DNA from 4 places in the Pseudomonas sp. LBUM1661 genome. Region 4 is predicted to be linked to each of the others. Evidence: predicted binding sites of a transcription regulator. Region 4 holds the regulator's gene; each other region holds the start of a gene.
The links. The regulator FliA, encoded in region 4, starts transcription of late flagellar genes. The targets are predictions, from matches to a motif close to CTAAAGTTTNNNNNNNNNNNGCCGNTAA.

Region 1: the regulator FliA is predicted to act here: its motif matches at 5,235-5,262, upstream of motA (flagellar motor stator protein MotA).
Region 2: the regulator FliA is predicted to act here: its motif matches at 2,371-2,398, upstream of ACA057_RS09720 (methyl-accepting chemotaxis protein).
Region 3: the regulator FliA is predicted to act here: its motif matches at 5,663-5,690, upstream of ACA057_RS24545 (methyl-accepting chemotaxis protein).

Annotation. Positions count from the first base shown of each region.
Region 1 is NZ_CP166794.1:544,777-552,572, reverse strand. It holds gene ACA057_RS02510 (trimeric intracellular cation channel family protein) at 1-189, opposite strand, end outside; gene orn (oligoribonuclease) at 370-912, opposite strand; gene rsgA (small ribosomal subunit biogenesis GTPase RsgA) at 1,020-2,051, shown strand; gene ACA057_RS02495 (hypothetical protein) at 2,141-2,410, opposite strand; gene motB (flagellar motor protein MotB) at 3,298-4,311, opposite strand; gene motA (flagellar motor stator protein MotA) at 4,315-5,166, opposite strand; gene ACA057_RS02480 (HDOD domain-containing protein) at 5,333-6,871, shown strand; gene ACA057_RS02475 (rhodanese-like domain-containing protein) at 6,914-7,729, shown strand; gene asd (archaetidylserine decarboxylase) at 7,748-7,796, shown strand, end outside.
Region 2 is NZ_CP166794.1:2,101,123-2,108,918, reverse strand. It holds gene acnA (aconitate hydratase AcnA) at 1-1,174, shown strand, start outside; gene ACA057_RS09725 (CPBP family glutamic-type intramembrane protease) at 1,533-2,324, shown strand; gene ACA057_RS09720 (methyl-accepting chemotaxis protein) at 2,429-3,994, shown strand; gene ACA057_RS09715 (alpha/beta family hydrolase) at 4,171-4,848, opposite strand; gene ccoN (cytochrome-c oxidase, cbb3-type subunit I) at 4,960-6,384, shown strand; gene ccoO (cytochrome-c oxidase, cbb3-type subunit II) at 6,395-7,003, shown strand; gene ACA057_RS09700 (cbb3-type cytochrome oxidase subunit 3) at 7,007-7,213, shown strand; gene ccoP (cytochrome-c oxidase, cbb3-type subunit III) at 7,210-7,796, shown strand, end outside.
Region 3 is NZ_CP166794.1:5,353,902-5,361,697, forward strand. It holds gene ACA057_RS24515 (LysR family transcriptional regulator) at 1-515, opposite strand, end outside; gene ACA057_RS24520 (CTP synthase C-terminal region-related (seleno)protein) at 531-1,238, shown strand; gene ACA057_RS24525 (antibiotic biosynthesis monooxygenase family protein) at 1,235-1,558, shown strand; gene ACA057_RS24530 (DUF2025 family protein) at 1,681-2,007, opposite strand; gene ACA057_RS24535 (glycerophosphodiester phosphodiesterase) at 2,241-3,368, shown strand; gene ACA057_RS24540 (PepSY domain-containing protein) at 3,552-3,860, shown strand; gene ACA057_RS24545 (methyl-accepting chemotaxis protein) at 3,930-5,555, opposite strand; gene ACA057_RS24550 (transporter) at 5,850-6,872, shown strand; gene ACA057_RS24555 (inorganic phosphate transporter) at 7,098-7,796, shown strand, end outside.
Region 4 is NZ_CP166794.1:1,757,163-1,764,958, forward strand. It holds gene flhA (flagellar biosynthesis protein FlhA) at 1-1,781, shown strand, start outside; gene flhF (flagellar biosynthesis GTPase FlhF) at 1,793-3,121, shown strand; gene fleN (flagellar synthesis regulator FleN) at 3,237-4,067, shown strand; gene fliA (RNA polymerase sigma factor FliA) at 4,064-4,804, shown strand; gene ACA057_RS08010 (chemotaxis response regulator CheY) at 4,973-5,344, shown strand; gene ACA057_RS08015 (protein phosphatase CheZ) at 5,367-6,155, shown strand; gene ACA057_RS08020 (chemotaxis protein CheA) at 6,170-7,796, shown strand, end outside.

The DNA.
Region 1 (7,796 bases), 1.2 Mb from region 4:
GTATTCCGGGTGTTTGACCCAGGTCAGCGGGTAATGGCCGAGCAACACGTCGCGCACCGAGCCGCCACCGAGGGCGGTGACGCAGGCGATCAGCACCACGCCAAACCAGTCCATCCCGCGACGGCCGGCGGACAGGGCACCGGTCATGGCTTCGGCGGTAATGGCGATCAGGTAAAGCATCAGCAACATGGTGGCGGTCCTTGCAGGAAGGCGCGCAGTCTACTCACTTCACCCGGGCACCAAAAGTGGGCGCACGATCAAATAGACCGCGTCTCCTTCTTCGCGGGCATGCCTCGCTCCTACGGGTACAACACAGGGCCTGTAGGCGCGAGGCTTGCCCGCGAAAGCATCGGTGCAGGCCCCGCCAGATCAGAACTTGATAAAGTGCTTGCGGTAATGCTGCAACTCGGCGATCGATTCGCGAATGTCGTCCAGCGCCAGGTGGGTGCTGCCCTTTTTGAAGCTGTCGCGCACGTCCGGCGCCCAGCGTGCGGCCAACTCTTTAAGCGTCGACACGTCGAGGTTGCGGTAGTGGAAGAAGCTTTCCAGGGATTTCATGTGGGTATAAAGGAAGCGACGGTCCTGGCAAATGCTGTTGCCGCAGATCGGCGACTTGCCCTTCGGCACCCATTTTTCCAGGAAGGCGATGGTCTCGGCTTCGGCTTCGGCCATGCTGATGCGGCTGTCGCGAACCCGTTGGGTCAGCCCGGAGCCGCCGTGTTGACGGGTATTCCACTCGTCCATGCCAGCGAGGATTTCATCGCTGTGGTGGATGGCGATCACCGGGCCTTCGGCCAAGGTGTTCAAGTCACTGTCGGTGACGATGGTGGCCATTTCGATGATGACGTCGGTATCCGGGTTCAGACCGGTCATTTCCAGGTCGATCCAGATCAGATTCTGTGGGTTTTGCATGTGTCGGCTCCTAGGCAATGCTGCGCAGTTTAGCCTAGGCAAGTGGCCGGGCGTGCTAAACTCGCGGCCGTTTTACCTAATCGCTGCATTCTTGATACGGAACACCCATGGCCAAACGCCAACTCAATCGTCGTCAAAACTGGCGCATCGAAAAGATTCAGGGCGAGCGCGCTGCCCGCGCCGCCAAACGCGAGTCCTCGGCTGTCGAGGCACTTGAAGGTGGCGACCTGGGTCCGGAACAGACGGGCCTGGTGATCGCGCACTTCGGTGTGCAAGTCGAAGTCGAAGCGCTCGATGGCGAGTTGGCCGGCCAGGTGTTCCGCTGTCACTTGCGCGCCAACCTGCCTGCGCTGGTGACCGGCGATCAGGTGGTCTGGCGTGCCGGCAACCAGGGCATCGGGGTGATCGTGGCGCAACTGCCACGTAAAACCGAACTCTGCCGCCCGGACAGCCGTGGTCAGCTCAAGCCGGTGGCGGCCAACGTCGACATGATCGTCATTGTCTTCGCCCCGCTGCCCGAGCCCCACGCCAACCTGATCGACCGCTACCTCGTCGCCGCCGAGCATGCGGGCATTCGTCCGTTGCTGCTGCTGAACAAATTCGACCTGATCGACGAGCAGAACGCCCCGGCGCTGAATGCTCTGCTGGCGGTTTACCGCACGCTGGGTTATCCGGTGCTGGAAGTGTCGGCGCACCACGGCAACGGCATGGAGCAACTTCAAAAACAATTGGACGGGCGCATCAGCGTGTTCGTCGGCCAGTCCGGCGTCGGCAAGTCATCGCTGGTCAACAGCCTGCTGCCGGAAGTCGAAACCCGTGTCGGCCCGCTGTCCGAGCTGTCCGGCCAGGGCACTCACACCACAACCACCGCGCGGTTGTTCCACTTCCCCGGTGGCGGTGAGTTGATCGACTCCCCGGGTATCCGCGAATTCGGCCTGGGCCACGTCAGCCGCGCCGACGTCGAAGCCGGCTTCATCGAGTTCAACGACTTGATCGGCACCTGCCGCTTCCGCGACTGCAAACATGACCGCGAGCCGGGTTGCGCTCTGCTCAAAGCTCTCGAAGAAGGCCGCGTGCAGCAGCAACGGATGAACAGCTACCGCTCGATCATCGCCAGTTTGCCGGAAAGCAGCTATTAAGTAGCCTGGATCATTTTCGTGATGCCACGAAAATGATCGGCAGCTTCCCGCGTAAAAAAAGCCGCGATCATCTCGCGGCTTTTTTGTTTTCAGCGTGCGGCTTTTTCCAGCGTCCACCCCAGCACATCCAAAGCATCACAGCCATCCTGGATCAACATGTGCGCAGCATTGGCGAAATGCTCCAGGTCGTGTCCTTCGGCTTCTTTGACGCACAGGCAGGTGACGCTGTTGAGCAGATTGCGCGCGGCTTTGAGTCGGTGGACGGCAGTTTCAAGAAGATCGGAAGCGCGGGCTTCGGTGTCGATGTACAGCGTCGGTCCGACGCTGAAGTTGCCTTGGAGCGGGTGGTATTTAGGCATGACTTGAATCTCATCTGATAGGTGAAACTCCCACCCTTTCGTGGCTAAACGAATTGGGGTGGTAGCTGTACGCGGGTTAGCCAACCGGACAGATGAACCCGGCACACCCGAAGGTGTCCCACGCACAGCCACCATAGACATGTAGATGTCAGGCAGCAAAAAGCGCCGCGATTATACGGGCGCTTGTGCATCATCTGTTACGACTGGCTAAAGTCGATCACCGATTCGTCGGCGACGGACAAACTATAGGCGAGCCTTAAGCGAAGAAAAACCCGGTTTAAACGTCTCGGAGACTTCCTACACCTTTCTCGGACATGCCCTCACTCCTTGATTTTTAACGCAATCAGAAGATCTTAAATGCGCAGCGTTTATCCTGTTTAAACGCGTCATCGTTAACGACCTTCGCGAGCAAGCTCGCTCCCACAGGGAAACGCATGCGCTGAAATCAGGCCGGCCGGTAGGCCGCCGTGCTTTTGATCTTGATGCACCGCCCCATCGAGAGGCTTCGTTCCGGTTCTGCGCAGTGGGCAACCCGGCAGGGATGCCGGGTTAGCCGCCCCCGGCCATGGATGGCCGATGGCGGCGGGCCCACGGAGCAGGACCGGAGCGAGGGCATGCCGAGCCTTAGCGAGGCACCGAACGAAAGGGGCAGAAGCGCTTTGGTTACTTTCGACTGGGCCGGCTTCCGGATTTTCGAAAGTGACCCGCCGTAAGGGCGGAACCAATAGCAGGCGTTACCGCAGAAATGGATATGTACACTTGAAGAGAATGGTCGGCTATAAAGCCGCCTTCGCTGGCAAGCCAGCTCCTACAAGGGGCCGCGTCTGGCTTCCAAACCAGTGAAAGCCGCAAAAAAAAGCCGACATCACTGTCGGCTTTTTTGTGGGTCACTGCTTCGGTGGTTCTGCGGGCTTCGGGTTATCGAACAGATTCAGACGTTCGCGCAGCTCATGCGCCGGCAATGGTTCCTTGTCCGCCGGCAACGCATGCGGATCAGCCGGCACTTCACCCGGCCCACCCTGCCCTTGCGTCGGCTCCGGAGCCGGTTCCGCCCCCTGCGAACCTTCGATGGCACGCTGGGCTTTCTTGGTCAGCACGACGATGTCGATACGACGGTTGACCGGGTTGAACGGATTATCGCGATCAAACAACGCCGACGAGGCATAACCGACAACACGTGCCACCTGCGCTTCCGGATAGCTGCCGGCCACCAGTGCACGGCGTGCCGCGTTGGCACGGTTGGCCGAGAGTTCCCAGTTACCAAAATCGCCGGTGCCGGTGTACGGCTTGGCATCGGTGTGGCCGCTGATGCTGATTTTGTTCGGCACCGCTTTGATGGTGTCGGCCATGGCCAGCAGGATGTCTTCGAAATACGGTTTCAGCCGCGCACTGCCGGAATCGAACATCGGCCGATTTTCCGCGTCCACGATCTGGATGCGCAAACCGTCCGGGGTGATTTCGAAACTGATCTGGTCTTTGAATTTCTTCAGTTGCGGGTTCTCTTCGACCTTGTTCTGCAGTTCTTGCAGCAACAGTTCGAGGCGTTCTTTCTCGACCTGCTCGGCCATGCCTTCGACCTGTTCGGTGTCGATGGTCACTTTGTCCGGTTGCGGCTGGGATTTCACCTCGGGGTTGAGGGTGTTCTCCGGCGCCAGGGTCGGCGTGCCGCCCAAGTCGATGATGTACGGCGTGCCGCTTTCGGAAAAACCGACCGGGTCCTTGAAGTAGCCGGCGATGGCGATCTTCTGTTCTGGCGTGGCAGTAGACAGCAGCCACAGCACCAGGAAGAACGCCATCATCGCCGTCGCGAAGTCGGCGAAGGCGATTTTCCATGCCCCGCCGTGATGCCCGCCGGCGATGCGCTTGACGCGCTTAATGATTATCGGCTGATTATTTTCCATGACTTAACGTCCGCGAACCGCTTGTTCCAGCTCAGCGAAGCTAGGACGGTGCGCCGGGTACAGCACCTTGCGGCCGAACTCTACTGCCAGTGATGGCGGCATGCCGGAAGCGGAAGCGACCAGTGAGGCCTTGATGGCTTCGTAGACGTTCAGTTCTTCCTTGGCATCGTGGGCCAGGGAATGGGCCAGCGGGCCGAAGAAACCGTAGGCCGCGAGAATACCGAAGAAGGTACCCACGAGTGCCGCACCGACGTGCAGGCCGATGGATTTCTGGTCGCCTTCACCCAGGGAAGCCATGGTCACCACGATCCCCAGTACCGCCGCGACAATACCGAAACCGGGCATGGCGTCGGCGATGCCGTTGACGGCGTGGGACGGGTGCTCCAGGTCTTCCTTGAGGCTGTAGAGTTCCATGTCGAAAAGGCCTTCCAGCTCATGGGGAGCCATGTTGCCGGAGGACATGATGCGCAGGTAATCGCAGATGAATGCGGTCATGCGGTCATCTTTCAGAACCGTCGGGTACTTGGCGAAAATCGGGCTCGCCGCGGCATCTTCGATGTCGCCTTCAATCGCCATCATGCCTTCGCGGCGGCTCTTGTTGAGGATCTCGTAGATCAGGCCCAGCACTTCCAGATAGAACGTGTGGTTGAAGCGCGAACTGAACATGCTCAAGGACTTCTTGAGCACGTGCATCGTCATGTAACCGGGGTTGGCCTGCAGGAATGCGCCGAGCGCCGCGCCACCGATAATCAGCACTTCGAAGGGCTGGATCAGGGCGGCAATTTTGCCGTGGGAGAGCACGTATCCGCCGAGTACGCTCGCGAATACGACGATGATGCCGATTATTTTAGCCATAGGTAGGAGAGCACTTACTGAGTCGGGTTCAAGGTCATATTCGGAAGTTAAAAAATCTCTTCTTCTACTTATCGGCAAAACTGCGCCAGACTAAAGCCAGTTCAGGCGAAAAGCCAATTAAGCCCGCTCCGGGCATAGGTAATGCAGACGGTGATCGCGTCCAACCATGGCTAATGAAACGAACGTTCCAACTCCAAAACCGACCACGCTCGAAGGCTGGGTCAAGCTTCTCGATGGCGTGCGCCTGCCGGTTCCGCAAGTCAGTCATGACCGCGTCTGCAAGGCCCTCGCCAACAGTCGCAGCTCGCTGCGTGATATCGCCGAACTGATGCAGGACAGCCCGGCCCTGGCTTTGAGCGTGATTCGCGAAGCCAACCGGCACACCCATGGCAGCATGACCGAGCCTGCGGAAAACCTTGAGGTGGCGATCAATCGCCTCGGTTTGAAACGCACCGAAGAACTGCTTGCCCGCCTGCCTGCCTTGCCTCAGTCAGAGATCCCGGTGGCCCTGCGCCAACTGCAGCTGATCAGCCAGCACGCCACCCAACAAGCCAACGGTTTTTTTGCCAGTCGTCTGGCGCGACTGTGGCAGGACATTCATTGGGGCAGCCTGCTGTTTCTTTCGCCGCTCTGGCCGTTGGCACTGACGCATCCGCAATTGCTCGAAGAATGGGAGCTGCGGGTCATCCATAAAGGCGAGTCGGCGCGCACAGTCGAAAAGCAATTATTTGGCGTGCGCCTGCTGGAAATCGGCCTGGCGCTGGTGGACATCTGGCGCCTGCCGATCTGGGTGCAGCAAGGCTATCGACTGTTGCTCAACGAACAACGGGAGTTGGTCAAAGTCTTGCGCATCGCGCGTGACAGCGAACATCCGTTGCGCCAGCAAAACCGCCTTGATGACGATCCGTCCTTGCGCCGCTGGCTCAATCAACCGGCCAACACCGTGTTGCTGGCCAACGGGCTGGCGCTGTCGGCGCAACAGGCCTGGGACAGTCCGCACAGTGAACGCTGGCAGTACCTGACCAGCCTTTACCTGCAAATGCCGATGGACGAGGTGCAGCAGCAGTTGCACCAACAGGCCGCGAACAGCGCCCGCCATCACGCCATGCCCGACCTGTGGCACCCGGCGGTGTCGCTGATCTGGCCGTGGGGCGTGAACCGCATCCATGCCGGTTTGCTGCCGGCCCCGGCACCGACCGCCGAAGACCTGGCGAAGTGGCGCAAGCAATGCGCCGAGTTGCTGGTCGAGCCGAGTCGCTTCACCAATGCCATGCACTTGACCACCTCTGCCCGAGACGCGTTAGTCGCGTGCGGCATGCGTCGGGTGATGATCCTGATGGCCGACCGCACGCACGCCAATCTGCGTGTGCACCAGATCGCCGGGCTGCCGAAAGAAGCGGCCGGCCTGAATTTCCTGGTCAGCCAGAGCACCGTGCTGCAACGCCTGCTCTCGCAACAGGCACAGGTGCGACTGACACCGGCCAACAACGCGCAATTCTCGGCGCTGCTGCCGGCGAGCCTGCGCTCACAGTTCAGCGGCGAACACCTGCTGCTGCGCTCACTGGTCAATAATGGTCGGGTGATCATGATTGTGGTGGCGGATCAGGGCGGCGGGCCGTTCTCGGAAATCACCGTGCAAGCCTTCGGTAAAACCGCGCAATGCATAGAAAAAGCGCTGCATAGCTTTAGCACCCGCGGCCAATGAGGCTGCGCTACAATCCTCCCCTTTGTGCTCTGGAGACCTCACATGTCTGACTTCTCTGGCTTGCCGCTGGTCATCGAGCCGAGCGACTTGCTCCCGCGTCTCGACGCCCGCGAACTGATTCTGGTGGACCTGACCAGCAGCGCCCGCTATGCCGAAGGGCATCTTCCCGGGGCGCGCTTTGTCGATCCAAAGCGCACTCAGCTGGGTCAGGCGCCGGCGCCAGGCCTGCTGCCGACCCACGCCGCGCTTGAAGCATTGTTCGGCGAGCTGGGGCACAACCCCGATGCGGTCTACGTCGTTTATGACGACGAAGGCGGCGGTTGGGCCGGGCGCTTCATCTGGCTGCTGGATGTCATCGGCCATCGTCAATACCACTATGTCGACGGCGGCCTGAAGGCCTGGCTGGCGGAAGGCTTGCCCATGTCGATCCAGATTCCGCCAGCGGTCGGCGGCCCGGTCGCCCTGACGCTGCATGACGAACCCACTGCCACCCGCGAGTACCTGCAAAGCCGTCTCGGCGCCGCCGACCTGGCGATCTGGGATGCGCGCGGGCCGCTGGAGTACTCCGGCGAGAAAGTCCTGGCCGCCAAGGCCGGGCACATTCCGGGCGCGGTCAATTTCGAATGGACCGCGGGCATGGATCAGGCGCGTAACCTGCGTATCCGCACCGACATGCCGCAGATCCTGGAAAAACTCGGGATCAGCAAAGACAAAGAAGTGATTACCCACTGCCAGACACACCATCGTTCTGGCTTCACCTATCTGGTGGCCAAATCCCTCGGTTATCCGCGGGTCAAAGGCTACGCCGGTTCCTGGGGCGAATGGGGCAACCACCCCGATACGCCCGTAGAGATTTAAGGTTTTTAAGGACAGTTAATGAATAAGCGTTTGTTTATCCTCAGCCAATACTTGCTGCCCCATCACC
Region 2 (7,796 bases), 340 kb from region 4:
CATCGGCAACTCCGGCCCACTGCCGGAGCCCATCGAAAAAGCCATTGTCGCGGCCGACCTGACCGTCGCCTCGGTGCTGTCGGGCAACCGCAACTTCGAAGGTCGCGTGCACCCGCTGGTGAAAACCAACTGGCTGGCATCCCCGCCACTGGTCGTCGCTTACGCGTTGGCCGGCACGGTGCGCATCGACATCAGCAGCGAACCGTTGGGCACCGACCAGGAGGGCAACCTGGTGTATCTGCGGGACATCTGGCCGAGCACCAAAGAAATTGCCGACGCGGTCAATCAGGTCAACACCGCGATGTTCCACAAGGAATACGCCGAAGTGTTTGCCGGCGACGAGCAATGGCAGGCGATTGAAGTGCCGCAAGCGGCGACGTATGTCTGGCAGGACGATTCGACTTACATCCAGCATCCGCCGTTCTTCGACGACATTGGCGGGCCGCCACCGGTGGTCAAGGATGTCGCGGGCGCCCGAGTCCTCGCGCTGCTGGGCGACTCGGTGACCACCGACCACATCTCCCCGGCCGGCAACATCAAGGCTGACAGCCCGGCGGGTCATTACTTGCGCGAGAAAGGCGTAGAACCGCGGGACTTCAACTCTTATGGTTCCCGTCGTGGCAATCACGAAGTGATGATGCGCGGCACGTTCGCCAACATCCGCATTCGCAACGAGATGCTCGGCGGTGAAGAAGGCGGCAATACCATTTACATTCCGACCGGCGAGAAGTTGCCGATCTACGACGCGGCGATGCGTTACCAAGCGTCGGGCACGCCGTTGGTGGTGATTGCCGGGCAAGAGTACGGCACCGGTTCGAGCCGCGACTGGGCGGCCAAAGGCACCAATCTGCTGGGCGTCAAAGCCGTCATCGCCGAAAGCTTCGAGCGGATTCATCGCTCCAATCTGGTGGGCATGGGCGTGTTGCCATTGCAGTTCAAACTGGATCAGAACCGCAAGAGCCTGAACCTGACCGGCAAGGAAACCCTCGACATCCTCGGCCTGACCGGCGTCGAGCTGACGCCGCGGATGAACTTGACGCTGATCATCACCCGCGCCGATGGCAGCCGCGAGAAAGTCGAGGTGCTGTGCCGGATCGATACGCTCAATGAGGTCGAGTACTTCAAGTCGGGAGGGATTTTGCATTACGTGTTGCGGCAGTTGATTGCTTCATAATCGCTTGCTGACACAGACACCGCCTTCGGGCGGTGTTTTTGTTTGTGCCCTGCACCGAACAAAAATACCCTGCACGCCACCGAGCCACTGTAGGAGCGAGGCTTGCCCGCGAAGACGTCGGCACATTCAGCATTGATGTCGACTGACAGTCCGCATTCGCGGGCAAGCCCGCTCCCACAGGGTTATGTGTCTAACAGCAACTTCCTGAACACCACTAATCAACTGTGGGAGCGAGCCTGCTCGCGATTGCGATGCAACAGTCGACAATGATGTTGAATGTAATGGCCCCTTCGCGAGCAAGCCCGCTCCCACATTGACTGCGCCACACTGCAAAAAATAACTGACACAAGGACTTCACATGTTCACCCTGCCATGGACGCATCTGGCACTTCTCTGCACGGGCTATGCACTGGCCCTGATCTACGGCCAACTTGGCTGGCTGGCCGCCATTTCTGTCGCCTTGTTGCTGTTCACCGGTTTCGCGGTCCGTCAGCAAAAACTCCCTATCGCCCGCTATCTCGGTCACGGCTTGTTTGTCGTCCTGGCCCTGGCGCTGGCGATGCACTGGCTTCCCGGTTTCTACAACGGCCGCGGCATCGACCCGCAGCGGTTTACCGACGATGCCGTACCGTTTTCCATGTACCTGAATCTGGACAAACCGTTGATCGGCTTCTGGCTATTACTGGTCTGCCCGTGGATTGTCGGTCGGCGTTCGCTGCGCCTTGCCGTTTACGCCACCGCGATGGCACTGACCCTGTGCACGGTGCTGGCCTTGGGTGGCGCGCTGTTGCTTGGCGTTATCAGCTGGGCACCGAAATGGCCGGACCACGCCTGGCTGTGGGTGTTGAATAATCTGCTGCTGGTGACGCTGGTGGAGGAAGCGCTGTTTCGCGGCTATATCCAGGGAGGCCTGACCCAGAGCTTCAAAAACCTGCTCTACGGCGAACACCTCGCCCTGCTGCTCGCCTCGTTGTTGTTTGGCCTGGCGCATGTCGGCGCCGGCTGGCAATGGGTGGTGCTGGCGAGCCTGGCCGGGGTCGGTTATGGCCTGGCTTATCGTTTCGGCGGACTGGGTGCGGCCATCGCCACGCATTTTGGCTTGAACCTGCTGCACTTCGGCCTGTTTACCTATCCGATGCTCGCGGGCTGACGCAAGGGCCGTTTTGCGACGCGCCGCTGTTTTTCGAAAAAATAATCTCAATAAATGGCTGACACCGCCGACAACCAATCAAAGCCTTGCGGATTGAAAAAGCCATGCGTAATAACCAGCCCACCACACAACGCGAACGGACCTTCCCGGCTCAGCAACGGTTGATTTCCACCACCGATGCCAAGGGCGTGATCACCTACTGCAACGACGCGTTCGTCGAAATCAGCGGGTACTCGCGAGAGGAACTGATCCGTGCGCCGCATAACCTGGTGCGTCACCCTGACGTGCCGGCGGCTGTGTTCGCGCACATGTGGGGCACGCTGAAGCAAGGCTTGCCATGGATGGGCATCGTCAAGAATCGCTGCAAGAGCGGTGACCATTACTGGGTCAACGCCTACGTCACCCCGGTTTTCGATGGCAATCAAGTGATCGGCTACGAATCGGTGCGGGTCAAACCCACTGCCGAACAGATCCGCCGTGCCGAAGCGCTTTACCAACGCATCAATCAGGGCAAGTCGGCGATTCCTTCATCAGACAAATGGCTGCCGGTGCTGCAGGACTGGCTGCCGTTCATTCTGGTCAGCCAACTGAGCTTCATGATCGGTGCCACGTTGACATCCCAATGGGGCTTTGCCCTGGCGGCCGGTCTCTCGGTGCCATTGGGCCTGATGGGGTTGAGTTGGCAACAGCGCGGCCTCAAGCGCCTGCTGGTGCTGGCCGGGCAAACCACCTCCGACCCGCTGATCGCACAGATGTACACCGACAGCCGTGGCGCTCAGGCGCGCCTGGAGATGTCGATTCTCAGCCAGGAAGCGCGCCTGAAAACCTGCCTGACCCGCCTGCAAGACACCGCCGAACACCTGAGCGACCAGGCGAAACAATCCGACACCCTGGCCCACAAGAGCTCCAGCGGCCTGGAACGTCAGCGCGTCGAGACCGAACAAGTGGCCACCGCCGTCAATCAGATGGCCGCCACCACCCAGGAAGTCGCCAGCCACGTTCAGCGCACCGCCGACGCCACTCAGGAAGCCAATCGCCTGACCGGTCGCGGCCGCGACATTGCCGGGGAAACCCGCGAAGCCATCCAGCGCCTGTCGGTGGTGGTCGGTGAAACCGGCCTGACCGTGACCCAACTGGCCAAGGACAGCGATGAAATCGGCGGCGTGGTCGATGTGATCAAAGGCATCGCCGACCAGACCAACCTGCTGGCGTTGAACGCGGCCATCGAAGCGGCCCGCGCCGGTGAAATGGGTCGCGGCTTTGCGGTGGTGGCTGACGAAGTCCGGCAACTGGCGCAACGCACCAGCGAATCCACCGGGCAGATTCACGCGCTGATCGCCAAGCTCCAGCAAACCGCCAGCACCGCGGTGCAAACCATGGAGGCCGGGCATCGCCAGGCCGAAGAAGGTGTGGCGCGGGTGCTGGAAGCGGACCAGGCACTGGTGGGGATCAGCGAAGCGGTGGCCAATATCACCGACATGACCACCCAGATCGCTGCGGCGACCGAAGAGCAAAGCGCCGTGGCCGAAGAAATCAGCCGCAACATCAGCAATATTTCGCACCTGGCTGACCAGACCTCGGAACAGGCACACCACTCGGCGCTGTTGAGTGAAGAGCTGACCAAGACGGCGAATACCCAGTATTCGTTGGTGGAGCGGTTTAACCGCTGATTGCTGCTGTAAAAAACAAAAACCCGGGAGGCGATACTTCCGGGTTTTTTATTGCGTGGCAGACCGCCTTCGCGGGCAAGCCTCGCTCCTACAGGTCATGCGTCGATCATGCGCACGCCGATGCCCTGTAGGAGCGAGGCTTGCTCGCGAAGAGGCCCTGACCGGCACTGTAAATCTCACTGAAGAAATGCAGCAACCTTGCTCGCTGCCGAAGCCAAATGCTGCTCATGGGTAAACCCGGAAGCCTTCAACGGCTTCAAATCATGATCCCCCGCCACGAGCCAGAACACCTCGATGCCCGGTGACAAGGCATAGCCTTCAACGGCCTCACGATTGCCCAGCGCATCCCGTTCGCCCTGAACAATCAGCGTCCGCGTCTTCAGCCCGGCCAAATGCTCGACCCTCGGCTTTTCCGGTTTCCCCACGGCATAAAACGGATACCCGAGGCACACCAACGCATCAGCTCCCAATTCATCGGCCAAAAGGCTGGCCATCCGCCCGCCCATGGACTTGCCGCCAATCGCCAGGCGCCCAGCGACATGGCGTCGCACCACGGCATACACCTCACGCCAGCATTCCAGCAGTTTCGGCGCCGGGTTTGGTGGACGTTTGCCCCCATCGATGCGCCGTTGCGCCATGTAGGGAAACTCGAAGCGCAACACATTGACCCCATGCGCAGCAAGGCGCGCAGCCATGTCGCTCATCCAGCCGCTGTCCATCGGCGCACCGGCACCGTGAGCGAGCATCAGCGTCGCCGATGCCGGCGCTTCAGCGGCATTCCACAACCATCCATGTTCCCGCACACACCGCGCCCATTGATCCCCGTCAATACTGGCCTTGTGCTCTTTGTCCATGCTTGCCTCGCTTTTAGTCTGCCTATAACTCCAGGCGAAGGAAGCGTCATTGCCTTGCGGCTTACTCGCAAAGACAGGCCTTCACTTCGGCTGAACCGTGGATGGGGAACCATGAACACTTCTATCAGTACCGCCTACAACTACAAGGTGGTCCGCCAATTCGCCATTATGACGGTGGTGTGGGGCATCGTTGGCATGGGGCTCGGGGTTTTCCTCGCGGCCCAATTGGTCTGGCCTGAACTTAACTTCGATTTGCCGTGGACCAGTTTCGGCCGGTTGCGCCCGCTGCACACCAACGCCGTGATCTTCGCCTTTGGCGGTTGCGCCCTGTTCGCCAGTTCGTTCTATTCGGTGCAACGCACCTGCCAGACACAACTGTTCGCGCCAAAAATCGCCGCGTTCTGCTTCTGGGGCTGGCAAGTGGTGATCCTCCTGGCGGCCATCAGCCTGCCGCTGGGTTACACCAGTTCCAAGGAGTACGCCGAACTGGAATGGCCGATCGACATCCTGATCACCATCGTCTGGGTCGCCTACGCTGTCGTGTTCTTCGGCACGATCATGCAGCGCAAGACCAAGCACATCTACGTCGGCAACTGGTTCTTCGGTGCATTCATCATCACCGTGGCCATCCTGCACATCGTCAACAACCTTGAGTTGCCGGTAAGTTTCACCAAGTCCTACTCGGTGTACGCCGGTGCGACCGATGCGATGGTTCAGTGGTGGTACGGGCACAACGCCGTCGGTTTTTTCCTCACCGCCGGTTTCCTCGGGATGATGTACTACTTCGTGCCAAAACAGGCCGAGCGTCCGGTGTATTCCTATCGCTTGTCGATCGTGCACTTCTGGGCGCTGATCACCCTGTACATCTGGGCCGGTCCGCACCACTTGCACTACACCGCGCTGCCGGACTGGGCACAGTCGCTGGGCATGGTGATGTCGCTGATCCTGCTGGCGCCAAGCTGGGGCGGGATGATCAACGGCATGATGACGCTCTCGGGCGCCTGGCATAAGTTGCGCAGCGACCCGATCCTGCGCTTCCTCGTGGTCTCGCTGGCGTTCTACGGCATGTCGACCTTCGAAGGACCGATGATGGCGATCAAGACGGTCAACGCCCTCTCCCACTACACCGACTGGACCATCGGCCACGTGCACGCCGGCGCCCTCGGTTGGGTGGCGATGATTTCGATCGGCGCGCTGTACCACATGATTCCGAAAATCTTCGGCCGCACGCAGATGCACAGCATCGGCCTGATCAACGCGCACTTCTGGCTCGCGACCATCGGCACCGTGCTCTACATCGCGTCGATGTGGGTCAACGGCATCGCCCAGGGCCTCATGTGGCGCGCGATCAACGACGACGGCACGCTGACCTACTCCTTCGTCGAAACCCTGGTGGCCAGCCACCCGGGCTTCGTCGTGCGGCTGGTCGGCGGTGCGATCTTCTTCAGCGGCATGTTGCTGATGGCCTACAACACCTGGCGCACCGTGCGGGCTTCGCAGCCTGCCGAAGTCGCCGCTGCTGCGCAGATTGCCTGAGGGGGCCGCCATGAAACACGAAACAATCGAGAAAAACGTCGGCCTGCTGATGCTGTTGATGGTGCTGGCCGTGAGCATCGGCGGCCTGACCCAGATCGTTCCGCTGTTCTTCCAGGACGTGACCAACAAGCCGGTGGAAGGCATGAAGCCCTATACCGCGCTGCAACTGGAAGGTCGTGACATTTACATCCGCGAAGGCTGCGTCGGCTGCCACTCGCAGATGATCCGGCCGTTCCGCGCCGAGACCGAACGCTACGGCCACTACTCGGTGGCCGGTGAAAGCGTCTGGGATCACCCGTTCCTGTGGGGTTCGAAACGCACCGGTCCGGACCTGGCGCGGGTTGGCGGTCGCTACTCCGAAGACTGGCACCGCGCGCACTTGTACAACCCGCGCAACGTGGTGCCGGAGTCGAAAATGCCCGGCTACCCATGGCTGGTGGCCAATCAGCTCGACAGCACCCACACCGAAACCAAGATCAAGGCCATGCGCACCCTCGGCGTGCCGTACACCGACGACGACATCACAGGCGCAGTCGCCTCGCTCAAGGGCAAGACCGAAATGGACGCACTGGTCGCCTACCTGCAAGTGCTCGGCACTGCCATCAAGAGCAAGAGGTGAGCCATGATCGTTGAAATGAGCAGTGGAATGATCCGCGGCCTGGGCACGGTCGTGGTGTTTGTGGCTTTCATCGGCCTGACGCTATGGGTGTTCAGCAGCAAGCGCAGCCCGGAATTCGCCGAAGCGCGCTTGCTGCCGTTCGCCGATGAGCCGCAACCCGATAACGCCGCCACCCAAGAACCTGCAACAACAAGGAGTACCCGGCCATGACCACTTTCTGGAGTACGTGGATCTGCGTACTGACCATCGGCAGCCTGATCGGCCTGACCTGGCTGCTGATCGGCACCCGCAAGGGCGAAACCAAGGGCAGCGTCGACCAGACCATGGGCCACAGCTTCGACGGCATCGAGGAGTACGACAACCCGTTGCCGCAGTGGTGGTTCATGCTGTTCGCCGGCACGCTGGTATTTGCCGTGGGCTATCTGGTGCTTTACCCCGGCCTGGGCAACTGGAAAGGTGTTTTGCCGGGTTATGAGGACGGCTGGACAGGCGTGCACGAGTGGGAAAAAGAGATGAACAAGGCGGATGCCCGTTTTGGACCGATCTTCGCCAAATTCGCCGCCATGCCCTTGGAAGAAGTGGCCAAGGACCCGCAAGCGCTGAAAATGGGCGGTCGCCTGTTTGCGTCCAACTGCTCGGTCTGCCACGGCTCGGATGCCAAGGGCGCTTTTGGCTTTCCTAATCTTGCCGACACTAACTGGCGCTGGGGCGGTGACGCCCAGATGATCAAAACCACGATCATGGGCGGTCGCATGGCCGCGATGCCGGCCTGGGGTGAAATCCTCGGCGACGC
Region 3 (7,796 bases), 3.2 Mb from region 4:
AAAGCGATGTCCGCATCCCGGCGGCTGAGGTTGGCGAAGTCGTTGGACGTACTCAACTCGATGGTCAACGCCGGATAGCCGGGCATGAACTTCGCCAAGGCTGGCAACAACAAACCTTGCAGGACCGAATCGGTACAGGTCAGGCGCACGGTGCCGCTGATGACTTCACCGCCCTGCTCCACGCCAATGCGCGCCGCCTCCAATGCAAGTTCGGCCCGTTCAGCCTGCTCGGCCAACGTTTGCGCCAGGGTGGTTGGCAAGTAACCGGCGCGGCTCTTTTCGAACAGTTGCTGACCCAGCGCGGCTTCCAGTCGGCGCACGGCGCGAAACACCGTCGAAACGTCGACCTTCAACAGCGTGGAAGCCCGCGCCAGAGAGCCGCCGCGTACCAGCGCGAGGATCAGAGACAGGTCCGGGTAGTCCAGCCGATAGTGCGTCGGTGCATTGATCACTTGGAGTAACGCCAATATTGAGTGCGCGAACGCCAATCTATAGTGGCAGCCAGGAATCAACAAGCGTGGAGCGCACTCATGGAAAGCAGCCCAATCCGCATCGCCCTGATCGGTGATTACGACCCGCAAGTCACCGCCCATCAAGCCATCCCCGTGGCACTCGGCTTGGCCGCCGAACAGATAAACCTGGACGTGCAATTCGAATGGCTGGCCACTGACCGCATCAACGCGCAAACACCGCTGCAGAACTTCAATGGCTTCTGGTGCGTGCCCGCCAGTCCCTACCGCGACAGGGATGGCGCATTGCGGGCGATTCGGTTTGCTCGCGAACATCAGCGACCTTTCCTCGGCACTTGCGGCGGTTTTCAACACGCGGTGCTGGAATACGCCCGCAATGTTTTGGGCTGGGAAGATGCCGAGCACGGCGAGACCCATCCCGATGCGAGCCGGGCGCTGCTCACACCGCTGAGTTGTTCGTTGGTTGAAGCCGTCGACAGCATTCACCTGGTTGAAGGTTCGTTGATCGCCAAGGCGTACGAAAGGGCTGAGATTCGCGAGGGCTATCGCTGTCGTTACGGTGTGAACCCAGAGTTTGAACAGGCGTTGCTGAGCCAACGACTAAGCGCCGTTGGACACGACTCGGCGGGGGATTTAAGAGCGGTGGAATTGCGCGGGCATCCGTTCTTTGTCGCCACCCTGTTCCAACCGGAGCGTGCCGCGCTCAAGGGCATTCTGCCGCCGCTGGTCCGTGGATTGATCGAGGCGTGTGCGAGGCAGACGTCATGATCGCCAACACGCTGAAAGCGCCCTATTACGCCGTGATCTTTACGTCGTTACGGACTGAAGGTGATCAAGGGTATGCGGAGGCTGCCGAACGAATGGTCGCGCTGGCTCGTGAGCAACCCGGGTTCCTAGGAGTGGAATCGGCTCGGGGTGAGGATGGGTTGGGGATTACGGTTTCTTACTGGGCCAGCGAGGCGGCGATTCTGGCGTGGAAACATCATCCCGAGCACAGTGAGATTCGTGAGCGTGGGCGGTCGACCTGGTACGCTTCCTGTCATACGCGGGTGTGCAGGGTTGAGCGCGATTATGCGTTTAGGCAGTGAATGATGTGGTGTTCTTGAGGCCGTCATCGCGGGCAAGCCCGCTCCCACAGGATTTGTGAGCAACACATATCCCTGTGGGAGCGGGCTTGCCCGCGATGAGGCCAGCACAGACACCGCAAAACTCAGCTCTGCACCAAACTGCGAACCGCCGATATCTCCGGCACTTCCCGCCGATTCATATACACCCGCAACGGCTCGGTAATATTGATCCGGTCATCGATGTTCTGATCCAGCAACAACTGAATCAACTCGCGCTTAAGCGTCATGGCCGGGGCCGGGCCCGCAGCCCAGACAAATTCGCTGGTGGGAATGATGCCGTCATCCGCCACATCCATGCCGAAGGAATCTTCGCTGAAACGCACGATGTATTGGCCGGTCTTGCGATTGAGGCCGACGAAGCCTTTGAGTTGGTCGGCGGCCTGACAGATGAGTTCGGAAGTGATGCGCATGCTAAACCTCACAGAAGGTCAAATAGGACCGGTGATCGATGGTTTACACGCAAGGCAGGCGATCGGGTTTCCCTCTGCCGGGGAAACTTTCGGGGCCAAGAGTACTGCAAAGAACTGCACAAAAGCGCGGAAAAAATCAGCTTTAAACACGTTTATGTCGGTCTGGCGATAGCGCTGGCGGCGCTCAGTTGTTAAAAGAGACGTCTTTGAACATCTGCGAAAGGATCTCGACCATGCCTGCTACCTTCTCCAAAAGCGCCCTGCTGCTGGGTGTGTTGCTCGGCCTCGGCCAGGCACAGGCTGCCACCGAGCCCAGCCCCACCGCGCTGGCCACCCGTTTGGGCATCCCGCATCCGGCGGTGATTGCTCACCGTGGCGCGTCTTTCGATGCCCCGGAATCCACCGCGGCGTCCTACAAACTGGCCCGCGATCTGGGCGCCGACTACCTGGAAATGGACCTGCAACGCAGCAAGGATGGCGTGCTGTTCGCCTTGCACGACAACAATCTGCAACGCACCACCGACGTGGCCACCAAGTTCCCTGAGCGCAAAGACAGCCCGGCCACGGAGTTCACGATCGCCGAGCTGAAAACCCTGGATGCCGGCAGCTGGTTCAACACGGCTTACCCGGATCGCGCGCGTCCTTCCTACGCCGGGCTGAAAATCCTGACCCTCGATGAAATCATCGACATCGCCCAGGGCAACCCGCTGCACAAACCCGGGCTGTACATCGAAACCAAAGAGCCGAAGCAGTTTCCCGGGATCGAGCACGACCTCAAGGAGAAACTTCAGGATCGCGGCTGGTTGAGCCCGGCCGGTTCGAAACTGGCGAAAAGCGCGCTGGCCGTCGGCCAGGGCAAAGGCAAGGTCGTGCTGCAAACCTTCGAGAAGAGCAGCCTCGAACTGCTTGAAAAAGAAATGCCGCAAGTACCGAAGATCCTGCTGTTGTGGGTGGGCGAAGGCAGCATCGAGCCTCAATCCAAGGTGACGTTCGCCGAGTCCGGCGACAAGGACAAAGCCACTTACTACGCCAAGCAGCAGCCCAAATCCAAAGCCGAGTTCCAGCAGTGGGTCGAGTACGCCAAGGCCCAAGGGGCGATCGGCACCGGTCCTTCCGCTGCGCTGACCAAGGGTGGCGATCAGAGTTACTCGGACCTGGTGCAACCGTGGATGAACCAGTACACCCACGACCAAGGTCTGCTGGTGCATGTCTATACCATCGACGATGCTGTGGATTACCAGAAAGTCATGGACGCGGGCGTCGATGGCATCTTCACCAACCGCGCCAGTGAGCTGCTCAAGTTCTACAAACGCCCGGCGGCGGCGAGTGTTGCGCAGTTGTTGACGAACAACGGGTATTGATCCAATACCGTGGCGTCCCCATCGCGGGCAAGCCACGCTCCCACAGGACCGAAGCAATACCTGTGGGAGCGGGCTTGCCCGCGATTGCTTTGAAAGCGGAATCAAAGTGGGAATTAAGGGTGAATTAAGTTGCCCCAATTAATCTGATCCCACTTAAACAGCTCACCCCAAGGAAAGAACTTCATGAAAACCCTGACTGCTCTGTTCACTGCCGCTGCCCTGACCCTCTCCGCTGGTTTGGCCCAGGCTGATGATGTTCCCGTCAACCAGATCCCTCAGTTGGTCAAGGAAGGTAAAATCAAGCCACTGGAAGAATTGAACCAGGTCGTGCTGAAGTTGCACCCGGGCGCGACGATTACCGACAGTGACCTGGACAACCACTTCAACGGTTACGAGTACGAAGTCGAACTGAAAGACGCCAAAGGCGTTGAATGGGACGTGGACCTGAACGCCGCCACCGGCGAAGTCCTGAAGAACAAACAAGACGACTGATGCGCACAGCAAAAAGCCGCACGATTTTCGGATCGTGCGGCTTTTTTGCGTCTGCGTGATGCGTTTGAATCAGGCGCTCAAGCGCGCCGTCACCTCATTCAACTGCCCCGACAACCCATGCAGGTTGTGGCTCGCCGCTTCGGTGCGTTGCACGTTGTCGAGGTTGGTACTGGCAATGCTGGTGATCTCGGTGAGGTTGCGCGAGATGTCTTCGGCCACTGACGTCTGCTCTTCCGCGGCGGTGGCGATCTGGCGGTTCATGTCGCGAATCGCTTCCACCGCGTGGGTGATCCGCTCCAGCATGGCGCCGGCCTGGGTCACTTGCTCGACACTTTCCTCACTGCGTGACTGACCGCTTTCGATCGCCTGCGCCGCGTCCACCGCACCGGTTTGCACAGTTTGAATGATCTGGTTGATTTCGATGATCGACGCTGCCGTTCGCTGGGCCAGGCTGCGCACTTCATCGGCCACCACCGCAAAACCACGCCCGGCTTCACCGGCCCGGGCCGCTTCGATGGCGGCGTTGAGCGCCAGCAGGTTGGTCTGTTCGGCGATGCCGCGAATCACTTCCAGCACCTTGCCGATGCGTCCGCTGTCGGTTTCCAGACGACGGATGACCGTGGCGGTGTTGGCAATTTCGCCGCGCATTTGGGTGATGGTGTGGATGGTGCCCTGCATGACTTTTTCGCCCTGCTGGGCTGATTGGTCAGCGTCATCGGCGGCACGTGCCGCATCGGCGGCATGACGCGCGACTTCCTGGGCGGTGGCGGACATTTCGTTCATCGCCGTGGCCACCTGATCGGTGCGGTTGAACTGCTCGTTGGTGCCACACGCCATGAGGCTGGCAATCGAATTCAGCTCGCCGCTGGCGCTGTCCAGGTCCTTGGCGCTGCGCTGCAAACGGGTGAAGGTTTCAGCGAGAAAATCGCGCAGGGTGTTGGCGGCCATCGCCAGTTTGCCCAACTCATCCTGACGGGTGCTCGACACGCGCTCGGCAAATTTGCCTTGGCTGAGTTGCGCCACGTACTCGATCAACGTGCGGATCGGTTCGACCAGGTTGCGGTTGACCAGCCACAGGCTCAACAGGCCGATCAACAGGCCCGAGGCGAGCATCACAATAATCCCCAGCAACACCGTGCGATCGGCGCTGGCGCTGATCAGTTTCGACTGTTCGGCGCCCTGCTTGCGCAACTCGCTGACCAGCTCGCTCATCTGATCGCTGGTCGCGCGGTCCACGCCCTTGACCGCCGTGTCGCCAGCGGTGGGGTCGGCGCCCGCCGCCACGTAGGCATCGCGGCCCTTCTGGTACGCCGCGCCCAGTTGGCGATGTTCGTCACGCAGGCGTTCGATGCGGGTCTTGAGTTGCGGCTCGATGCCCTTCTGCCCGGCGAGTTCACCGAGGATGCCCTGCACATCGCGCTGACGCTCTTCGAACTGCTTCCAGTATTTGTCCAGGTCCGCCGGCTGCTTGCCACGCAGCAGGACGTTTTTCCATTCCTGAACCTGCACCTTGAATTGCAGGTTGGCTTCATCGATCAATTGCGAAGTGTGCAGCGGGCCTTCGATCAGGTTCGCGTAGCTCTGCACGCCGCCGGACAGAAAGTGAAAGCAGGCCAGGGCAATCAGCAACACGGCCAACAGGCTGCCGCTCAACAGGGCGAGGATTTGCGCTCTCAGGGATTTTTGCAAAAACATCGAGTGATACTCATGACGGAGATGAAGCACGCGGGCGTGCGAGGTGTCCGGACATCCCTGTCGGCGACGCGGGTTCTCGACCGGCGTCGCAAAGATCTACCTCAGCGTCATCGGCGTGCGAGTGCCGTTCTTGAGCGGTTCCGACCACCGGTAGAAGGCCCTTTGCCAGCGTCTTTTGGCTGTCACAAAACCGTCAAGACTCCTTGCGATGATGTGGCTCAAGTGAACCTGTGAAACCCGCCACAACGCACCTCGTGTAGCAGCTGGCGATTGCGTCTCCCCTTGCGAGCCCTCATGAACCACAGCATCGACCACAGCCATCGCGACCCGGACCTGTTCGGTCTGCTTTACGGTTTCAGTTTCCGTCCCGGCGAGCGCGGTCGGGAGATCGATTCGGCCAAGGCGTTGCAGTGCCTGCAACAGCCGGACGACGGCGAGGAGTTTCTCTGGTTGCACCTGAACCTCGCTCACGCCGCGTGCGAGCGCTGGATGAAAAGTCACCTGGAATTGCCCGAGGAGTTTTTTGAAGCGCTGCACGAAGGCTCGCGTTCGACGCGCATCGAGCACGTCGATTCAGCGTTGCTGGCGGTGGTCAACGACGTGGTGTTCAACCTCAGCAGCATGGTCTCGTCTGATGTCTCGACGTTGTGGGTGTGTGCCCGCAGTCGGCTGATCATCAGCGCACGCCTGCAACCGCTGCACTCGGTGGACAAGCTGCGCTCATCGGTGAAGGCCGGTGAATGCTTCCGCTCGCCGCTGGAATTGCTGGTGCATTTGCTGCGTGATCAGGGCGAAGTGCTGACCCAGATCGTGCGCAAGACCAGCCTCAGCGTCGACCAGATCGAGGATGAGTTGCTGTCTTCGCGGCTGTCGACCAACCGCGCCGAGCTGGGTGCCAATCGCCGGGTGCTGGTGCGTCTGCAACGGCTGCTGGCGCTGGAGCCGGGCTCGCTGCTGCGCCTGCTCAATCGCCCACCGCAGTGGTTGCAGAAGGAGGACGTCAAGGAGCTGCGCAAGTCCACCGAGGAGTTCGCGCTGATCATCAACGACCTCACGGCACTGGGTGAGCGGATCAAGCTGTTGCAGGAAGAGATTGCCGCCAACCTCAATGAGCAGAGCAACCGCACGCTGTTTACTTTGACCGTGGTCACGGTGCTGGCGTTGCCGATCAACATCATTGCCGGTTTCTTTGGGATGAACGTCGGCGGCGTGCCGCTTTCCGGTGATCCGGAGGGGTTCTGGATTCTGGTGGCGCTGGTCGCGACGTTTACCGTGATTGCCGGGCGCTGGGCGTTTCGCAAACGCCAGGATTATTGAGCGCTACTGAAATCCATTCGCGGGCAAGCCCGCTCCCACAAGGTCTGTGCAGAACCTGTGGGAGCGGGCTTGCCCGCGAAGACGGAGGCACATCCTCCGCCGCTGCCGAGACAGAACAGATCAACGGACCGGCAAAAAAACCTGAACACTGATCCAACGCAGCCTCTCTGTAACATTTTGCAACGATCATGACGGACACTCCTTCCCTCCTCAGGATTGTCCGTCATGGCTACTCCTTCCTTCACCACTGCCCCGGCGCACGCCACCAGTAGTGCCAAGCCGCAATTTGATAAAAAACCCGGCTTGCTGACGATCGTGGTGTTTTTCGCTGTACTGGCTATCGGCTTGCTGTTCACCGCTTACAGCCTGATGCACGACATGAACGAACTCGGCACCGTGGTGACCACCTGGACGCCGTTTCTGTTGCTGGGCGTGGCGCTGTTGATTGCGCTGGGCTTTGAGTTCGTCAACGGTTTCCACGACACCGCCAACGCCGTGGCCACGGTGATTTACACCAACTCGCTGCCGCCGAATGTCGCGGTGGTCTGGTCCGGGTTCTTCAACTTCCTCGGCGTGTTGCTGTCCAGCGGCGCGGTCGCGTTCGGTATCATCGCCCTGCTGCCGGTTGAACTGATTCTGCAAGTCGGCTCATCCGCCGGTTTCGCAATGATTTTCGCCCTGCTGATCGCTGCGATCCTGTGGAACCTTGGCACCTGGTGGCTGGGCCTGCCGGCATCGTCGTCGCACACGTTGATCGGTTCGATCATTGGAGTCGGCGTCGCCAACGCGCTGATGCACGGCCGCGACGGCACCAGCGGCGTGGACTGGGCACAGGCGACCAAAATCGGTTATGCGCTGCTGCTGTCGCCACTGGTCGGCTTCGGCTTCGCCGCCTTGTTGCTGCTGGCCCTGCGCGCCTTTGTG
Region 4 (7,796 bases):
TGGTGATCGGCGGTAACTACGTGGTCGGTATCGTGGTCTTCGCGATTTTGATGATCATCAACTTCGTCGTGGTGACCAAGGGCGCCGGGCGGATTTCCGAGGTGAGCGCGCGTTTCACCCTCGATGCCATGCCCGGCAAACAGATGGCCATCGACGCCGACTTGAACGCCGGACTGATCGATCAGAACCAGGCCAAACTGCGCCGGATGGAAGTGGCCCAGGAAGCCGAGTTCTACGGTTCCATGGACGGTGCCAGCAAGTTCGTTCGTGGTGACGCTATCGCCGGCCTGCTGATTCTGTTCATCAACCTGATCGGCGGCATGGCGGTCGGTATCTTCCAGCACGGCATGACCTTCGGCGATGCCGGCAAGGTGTACGCGCTGTTGACCATTGGTGACGGTTTGGTGGCGCAATTGCCATCACTGTTGTTGTCGACGGCCGCCGCGATCATGGTGACCCGTGCTTCCGGCTCGGAAGACATGGGCAAGCAGATCAATCGCCAGATGTTCGCCTCGCCCAAAGCATTGGCGGTGGCCGCAGGTATGATGGCGGTCATGGGCCTGGTGCCGGGCATGCCGCACTTCTCCTTCCTGAGCATGGCGGCGCTGGCGGCGGGCGGTGCGTATCTGTTCTGGAAGAAGCAGAACACCGTCAAGGTCCAGGCCTTGCAAGAGATCAAGCGTCAGCAGGAAATGTTGCCGTCCCCGGCCCGCGCCCAGGAAACCAAGGAGTTGGGCTGGGACGACGTGACCCCGATCGACATGATTGGCCTGGAAGTCGGCTATCGCCTGATTCCACTGGTGGACCGCAACCAGGGCGGTCAATTGCTGGCGCGGATCAAGGGCGTGCGCAAGAAGCTCTCCCAGGACCTGGGCTTCCTGATGCCGACGGTGCATATCCGTGACAACCTCGACCTCGCGCCGAGCGCCTACCGCCTGACCCTCATGGGCGTGATCCTCGCCGAAGCCGAGATTTACCCGGACCGCGAACTGGCGATCAACCCGGGACAGGTCTACGGTACGTTGAACGGTATTACCGCCAAAGATCCGGCTTTTGGCCTGGAGGCGGTCTGGATCGAAATCAGCCAGCGGGCCCAGGCGCAATCGCTCGGTTACACCGTGGTCGATGCCAGTACGGTTGTGGCCACCCACTTGAACCAGATTTTGTACAAACACTCCAGTGAGCTGATTGGCCACGAGGAAGTGCAGCAACTCATGCAATTGCTGGCCAAAAGCTCGCCGAAACTGGCGGAAGAACTGGTGCCGGGCGTGCTGTCGTTGTCGCAACTGCTCAAGGTGTTGCAGGCGTTGCTGGCCGAACAAGTACCGGTACGGGACATTCGCAGCATCGCCGAGGCGATCGCCAACAATGCCAACAAGAGTCAAGATACTGCCGCGTTGGTGGCCGCCGTGCGCGTCGGCGTATCTCGCGCTATCGTCCAAAGCATTGTAGGCACTGACTCCGAGCTCCCTGTGATCACGCTGGAACCAAGGTTGGAACAGATATTGCTCAATAGTCTTCAGAAGGCAGGACAAGGCTCGGAAGAGGGCGTTCTGCTGGAGCCAAGCATGGCTGAGAAGTTGCAGCGCTCGTTGATCGAGGCGGCGCAGCGTCAGGAAATGCAAGGTCAACCGGTGATTCTGCTGGTGGCCGGTCCGGTTCGCGCGATGTTGTCGCGATTCGGCCGACTGGCAGTCCCGGGTTTGCACGTGTTGGCGTATCAGGAAATTCCTGACAACAAGCAAGTGACCATCGTTGCGACAGTAGGGCCCAACGGCTGAGGTAGTGGTTTATGCAAGTTAAGCGTTTTTTCGCCGCCGATATGCGTCAGGCCATGAAACTGGTTCGTGATGAGCTGGGCGCCGATGCCGCCATCATTGGCAATCGCCGGATCGCCGGTGGTGTCGAGCTGACGGCTGCCCTGGATTACAAACTGTCGGCGCTGGCCCCGCGTGTGCCGAACATGGAGCTCGAAGACGAGCTGCGCAAGACCCAGTCGCGGATCGTCACTGCCCAGGCCGAATTGAGCCTGCGCAGCGAAGGCGAGAGCGACAAGGCGACGAATCGTCAGTTGTTTGCCGGCTTGCCGCTGACCGCCGCCGAACCGCTGATCGAACCGACCTACGCCGAACCGCGTCGCCCTGCGCCGGCTCCTGCGCCAGCGTCGAATGGCGTCGACCCGCGTGCATTCGACTCGATGCGTTTCGAACTCAACAGCCTGCGTGAATTGATGGAAGTGCAGCTGGGCTCGCTGGCCTGGAATCAGCTGCAAGGCAGCCGTCCGGCCCAGGCCAACCTCTGGCGTCGCCTGCAACGCATTGGCCTGTCCGGCCCGTTGTCGCGGGACCTGCTGGCACTGATCAGCGATATTGAAGAACCTCGTCAGGCCTGGCGCATGTTGCTGGCGCACCTGGCGCGGATGATCGCCACCCCGGAAGTCGAGCCACTGGAAGAGGGCGGTGTGATCGCCATGGTCGGCCCCGCCGGCATGGGCAAGACCACCACGCTGGCCAAGCTCGCGGCCCGTTACGTGCTCAAGTACGGCGCGCAGAACATCGCGCTGGTGAGCATGGACAGCTATCGCATCGGTGCCCAGGAACAACTCAAGACCCTGGGGCGCATCCTCAACGTCTCGGTGACCCACGTCGATCCGGGCCAGTCCCTGGTGCAGGCGCTGGAACCCTTGCTGCGCAAACGCGTGGTGCTGATCGATACCGCCGGCCTCCAGGCCAGCGATCCGGCACTGCGCATGCAGCTCGAAAGTCTGGCCGGTCGTGGCATCAAATCGAAAAATTATCTGGTTTTGGCAACCACCAGCCAGAAACAGGTTCTAACCGCCGCTTATCACAGTTACAAACGCTGCGGGCTGGCTGGCTGCATCCTGACTAAACTGGATGAAACGGCAAGTCTGGGCGAGGTGTTGAGCCTGGCCATCAGTCATGAATTGCCGGTGGCCTACCTGACCGATGGCCCGCGGATTCCGGATGATTTGCATCTGCCGCGTCGTCATCAGTTGGTCAGTCGCGCCGTAAGCGTGCAAATGCAAGAAGAACCCAGCGAAGAAGCCATGGCTGACATGTTCGCTGATATTTACCACAGCCCGACCAAGCAGGTTGGCTGAGGTATTAATGAACAGTTTTTGTACCTACATCGATGGTCTGCCATGCATTGTTCCGTTTGTGAACGCGCAGCCAGTAATGTGGCCTCCGTCTAAGTAAGACAAGGTAAAGAAATTCATGGGCAGCATGCATCCCGTACAGGTGATCGCGGTGACCGGCGGCAAAGGTGGCGTCGGGAAAACTAACGTGTCAGTGAACTTGTCCCTGGCTCTAGCTGAGCTCGGCCGGCGCGTGATGCTGCTGGACGCCGATCTGGGGCTGGCGAACGTCGACGTTCTGCTGGGACTGACACCCAAACGTACCCTGGCCGACGTGATCGAAGGCCGCTGTGAGCTGCGCGACGTATTGTTGCAAGGCCCAGGCGGCATTCGCATCGTCCCGGCCGCGTCCGGCACCCAGAGCATGGTTCATTTGAGCCCGGCTCAACACGCCGGCCTGATCCAGGCGTTCAGCGATATCGGCGACAACCTCGACGTATTGGTGATCGACACCGCGGCGGGCATTGGTGATTCGGTGGTCAGTTTCGTTCGCGCCGCGCAAGAAGTCTTGCTGGTGGTGTGTGACGAACCGACGTCGATCACGGACGCCTACGCACTGATCAAACTGCTGAACCGCGATTACGGCATGAACCGCTTCCGCGTCCTGGCCAACATGGCCCAGAGCCCGCAGGAAGGTCGCAACCTGTTTGCCAAATTGACCAAAGTCACGGATCGCTTCCTCGACGTTGCCTTGCAATACGTCGGTGCGGTGCCGTACGACGAAAGCGTGCGCAAGGCCGTGCAGAAGCAGCGCGCCGTGTATGAAGCGTTCCCGCGTTCCAAGTGTTCGCTGGCCTTCAAGGCGATTGCGCAGAAGGTCGATACCTGGCCGCTGCCGGCCAACCCGCGTGGGCACCTGGAGTTTTTCGTCGAGCGCCTCGTGCAACAAACGGCAGGACCGGTGCTATGACAGCCAGCGGTTACAACCTCTACAAGAAATCGGCACGTGACGCGCAGTACGAGCTGATCGAGCGTTACGCGCCACTGGTTAAACGCATTGCCTACCACTTGCTGGCGCGTCTGCCGGCCAGTGTCCAGGTCGAAGACCTGATCCAGGCCGGGATGATCGGCCTGCTTGAAGTGTCGACCAAATACGACGCCAGCAAAGGCGCGAGTTTCGAGACGTACGCGGGCATCCGGATCCGCGGCGCGATGCTCGATGAAGTGCGCAAGGGGGACTGGGCGCCACGTTCGGTCCACCGCAATACCCGGATGGTCAGCGACGCCATTCGCTCGATTGAAGCTAAAACCGGTCGTGACGCTAAAGATCACGAGGTTGCGGCCGAACTCCAATTGAGTCTCGACGATTATTACGGGATTTTGAACGACACCCTGGGCAGCCGGTTATTCAGTTTCGACGATCTGTTGCAGGACGGCGAACACGAAGGGCTGCACGAGGATGGCGCGAGTGCACACACGGAGCCGTCACGCGATCTGGAAGATGAACGCTTCCAGGCGGCGCTGGCGGACGCGATTGCCAATTTGCCGGAGCGTGAGCGACTGGTGTTGGCGCTGTACTACGACGAAGAGTTGAACCTCAAGGAAATCGGCGAAGTCCTGGGGGTCAGCGAATCTCGGGTCAGCCAGTTACACAGCCAGTGCGCGGCCCGTTTGCGGGGGCGTTTGGGGGAGTGGCGAGCGCGCTGAAGGCAGTGTGGGGACACTGCGAACGTGGCTGGTGTGGTGTTGAAACTGCGCCGGTCTCGATCTGTTGTGCTCCAGACAGTCATTGAGTGCTTTGCCGGATTGATTGAAATGGCGCGTCCAGGTGCTGGGCGCGTTTAAGACTGCTTGGAGGTCGAATTGGACAAGAACATGAAAATCCTCATCGTTGATGACTTCTCAACGATGCGGCGGATCATAAAAAACCTGTTGCGTGACCTTGGGTTCACCAACACGGTCGAGGCTGACGATGGCACTACCGCCATCCCGGTTCTCAACAGCGGGAGCATCGACTTTCTGGTAACGGACTGGAACATGCCTGGCATGACCGGTATCGATCTGCTGCGCCACGTGCGCGCCGATGAAAAGCTCAAGCACTTGCCAGTGCTGATGGTCACCGCTGAAGCCAAGCGCGAACAGATCATCGAAGCGGCCCAGGCCGGTGTTAACGGCTATGTGGTCAAACCCTTCACGGCCCAGGCGTTGAAAGAAAAAATCGAGAAGATTTTCGAACGCATCGGTTGAGCAACTGCGCCACGGGGAAGCTATGGAGCATATCGAATCTTCACAGGGTGACTTCGAGTCGACCCTGAAAAAACACGCCGTCGAACTGGTCGAAAGCCTTGAAAAAGGCAAGTTCGGCGACGCTGTGCAACTGATCCATGAGCTCAACCAGACCCGTGACCGCGGCCTGTACCAGGAAGTGGGCAAGCTCACTCGCGAGCTGCACAGTGCGATCGTCAATTTCCAGATTGACCCGAACATGCCGCAAGCCGAGGAAGTGTCACAGATCACCGACGCCACCGAGCGCCTGGGGTATGTGGTCAAGCTGACCGAGGCGGCGGCCAACCGCACCATGGACCTGGTGGAAAACGCCACGCCGCTGGTCAACAGCCTGAGCAATGAAGCCCAGGCCTTGAGCACCGATTGGGGACGGTTCATGCGTCGCGAAGTCGGGGCTGAAGAGTTCCGTGAACTGGCGCGGCGAGTCGACGGTTTCCTGACACGCAGCAGCGAAGACAATCGTGTGGTGTCGAGCAACCTCAACGACATCCTGCTCGCCCAGGATTACCAGGACCTCACCGGTCAGGTGATCAAGCGCGTGACGCAGTTGGTCACCGAAGTTGAAAGCAACCTGCTCAAGCTCGTGCTGATGGCCAGTCAGGTGGACCGCTTTGCGGGCATCGAACATGACCGTGAAGCGATGCTGGCAGAAAAAGATCCGCAAAAACATCTCTCTCAGGGTGAAGGTCCGCAGATTCATGCCGATAAAAGAGAAGACGTTGTGTCCGGTCAGGACGATGTAGACGATTTGCTTTCCAGCCTTGGATTCTAGGAGCACCCATACACATGAGCTTCGGCGCCGATGAAGAGATCCTTCAGGATTTCCTGGTTGAGGCCGGCGAGATTCTAGAGCAACTGTCCGAACAGCTGGTCGAGCTTGAAAGCCGACCGGATGATGCGGACTTGCTCAATGCAATTTTTCGCGGTTTTCACACTGTAAAAGGGGGCGCCGGCTTCCTCCAGCTCCATGAGCTGGTGGAGTGCTGTCACATCGCCGAGAACGTGTTCGACATCCTGCGCAAGGGTGAACGACGCGTCGACTCGGAACTGATGGACGTGGTTCTCGAAGCGCTGGATGCGGTGAACAGCATGTTTACCGAAGTCCGCGAACGCAGCCCGGTCACGGCTGCCACGCCTGAATTGCTTGCAGCGCTGGCCCGTCTGGCCGAGCCGCAAACGGCTGATGAAGCCGCTCCGGTCGCTCAAGCGGTCGAAGAACCGGCGGCTGAAAGCGAATCGGGCGACATCACCGATAACGAATTCGAACAACTGCTGGACTCGCTGAATGCCGTCAAGGCACAAGCCGAAGCGGCGCCAGTGGTTGCGCCGCCGCCTGCCGACAATGCCGCTGGCAGCGATGAAATTACCGATGCCGAGTTCGAGTCGTTGCTCGATCAACTGCACGGCAAAGGCCAGTTCGCGGTCGATGCCGTGGCCCCGGCGCCCGTCGCTCCGGCTGCGCCGAAAGCGCCTGGCGACAGCTCCGACATTACCGATGACGAGTTCGAAGCACTGCTCGATCAACTGCACGGCAAAGGCAACTTTGCGGTCGATGCGCTGGAATCGGCGATTGCTTCGGTACCGACACCGGCAGCGCCGACCGCCGCAGCGGTGGGCGGCGATCTGATCTCCGATCACGAGTTCGAATCGCTGCTCGACGAATTGCACGGCAAAGGCAAGTTCACTGAAGTCGGCACCGCTTCGGCGGCCTCTTCTGTTGCGGCGCCAGTGGCGAAAGCTGCTGCACCGAAACCCGTTGCGAAAGCGCCCGAGCCAAAAGCCGAAGCGCCGAAACCGGCTGCCGCTGCGGCACCGGCTCCGGCCCGTGCCCCGGCTGCGCCGCCACCGGAAAAACCGGCCAGCGAAGCCGAGACCACCGTGCGGGTCGATACCGCGCGTCTCGACGAAATCATGAACATGGTCGGCGAACTGGTGCTGGTGCGTAACCGCCTGGTGCGCCTGGGTGCCAACAGCGCCGATGAGGCCATGTCCAAAGCCGTGTCGAACCTCGACGTGGTCACGGCCGACCTGCAAACCGCGGTCATGAAGACCCGGATGCAACCGATCAAGAAAGTCTTCGGGCGTTTCCCGCGCCTGGTTCGCGACCTGGCTCGCCAGCTCAAGAAAGAGATCATCCTGGAACTGGTCGGCGAAGAAACCGACCTCGACAAGAACCTCGTCGAGGCCCTGGCCGACCCGCTGGTCCACTTGGTGCGCAACGCGGTCGACCACGGCATCGAGTCGCCGGAAGAACGCGAAGCCTCGGGCAAGTCCCGCGGTGGCAAGGTGATCCTCGCCGCCGAACAGGAAGGCGATCACATCCTGCTGTCGATCTCCGATGACGGCAAAGGCATGGACCCGAACGTCCTGCGTTCGATCGCGGTAAAACGCGGTGTGATGGACAAGGATGCCG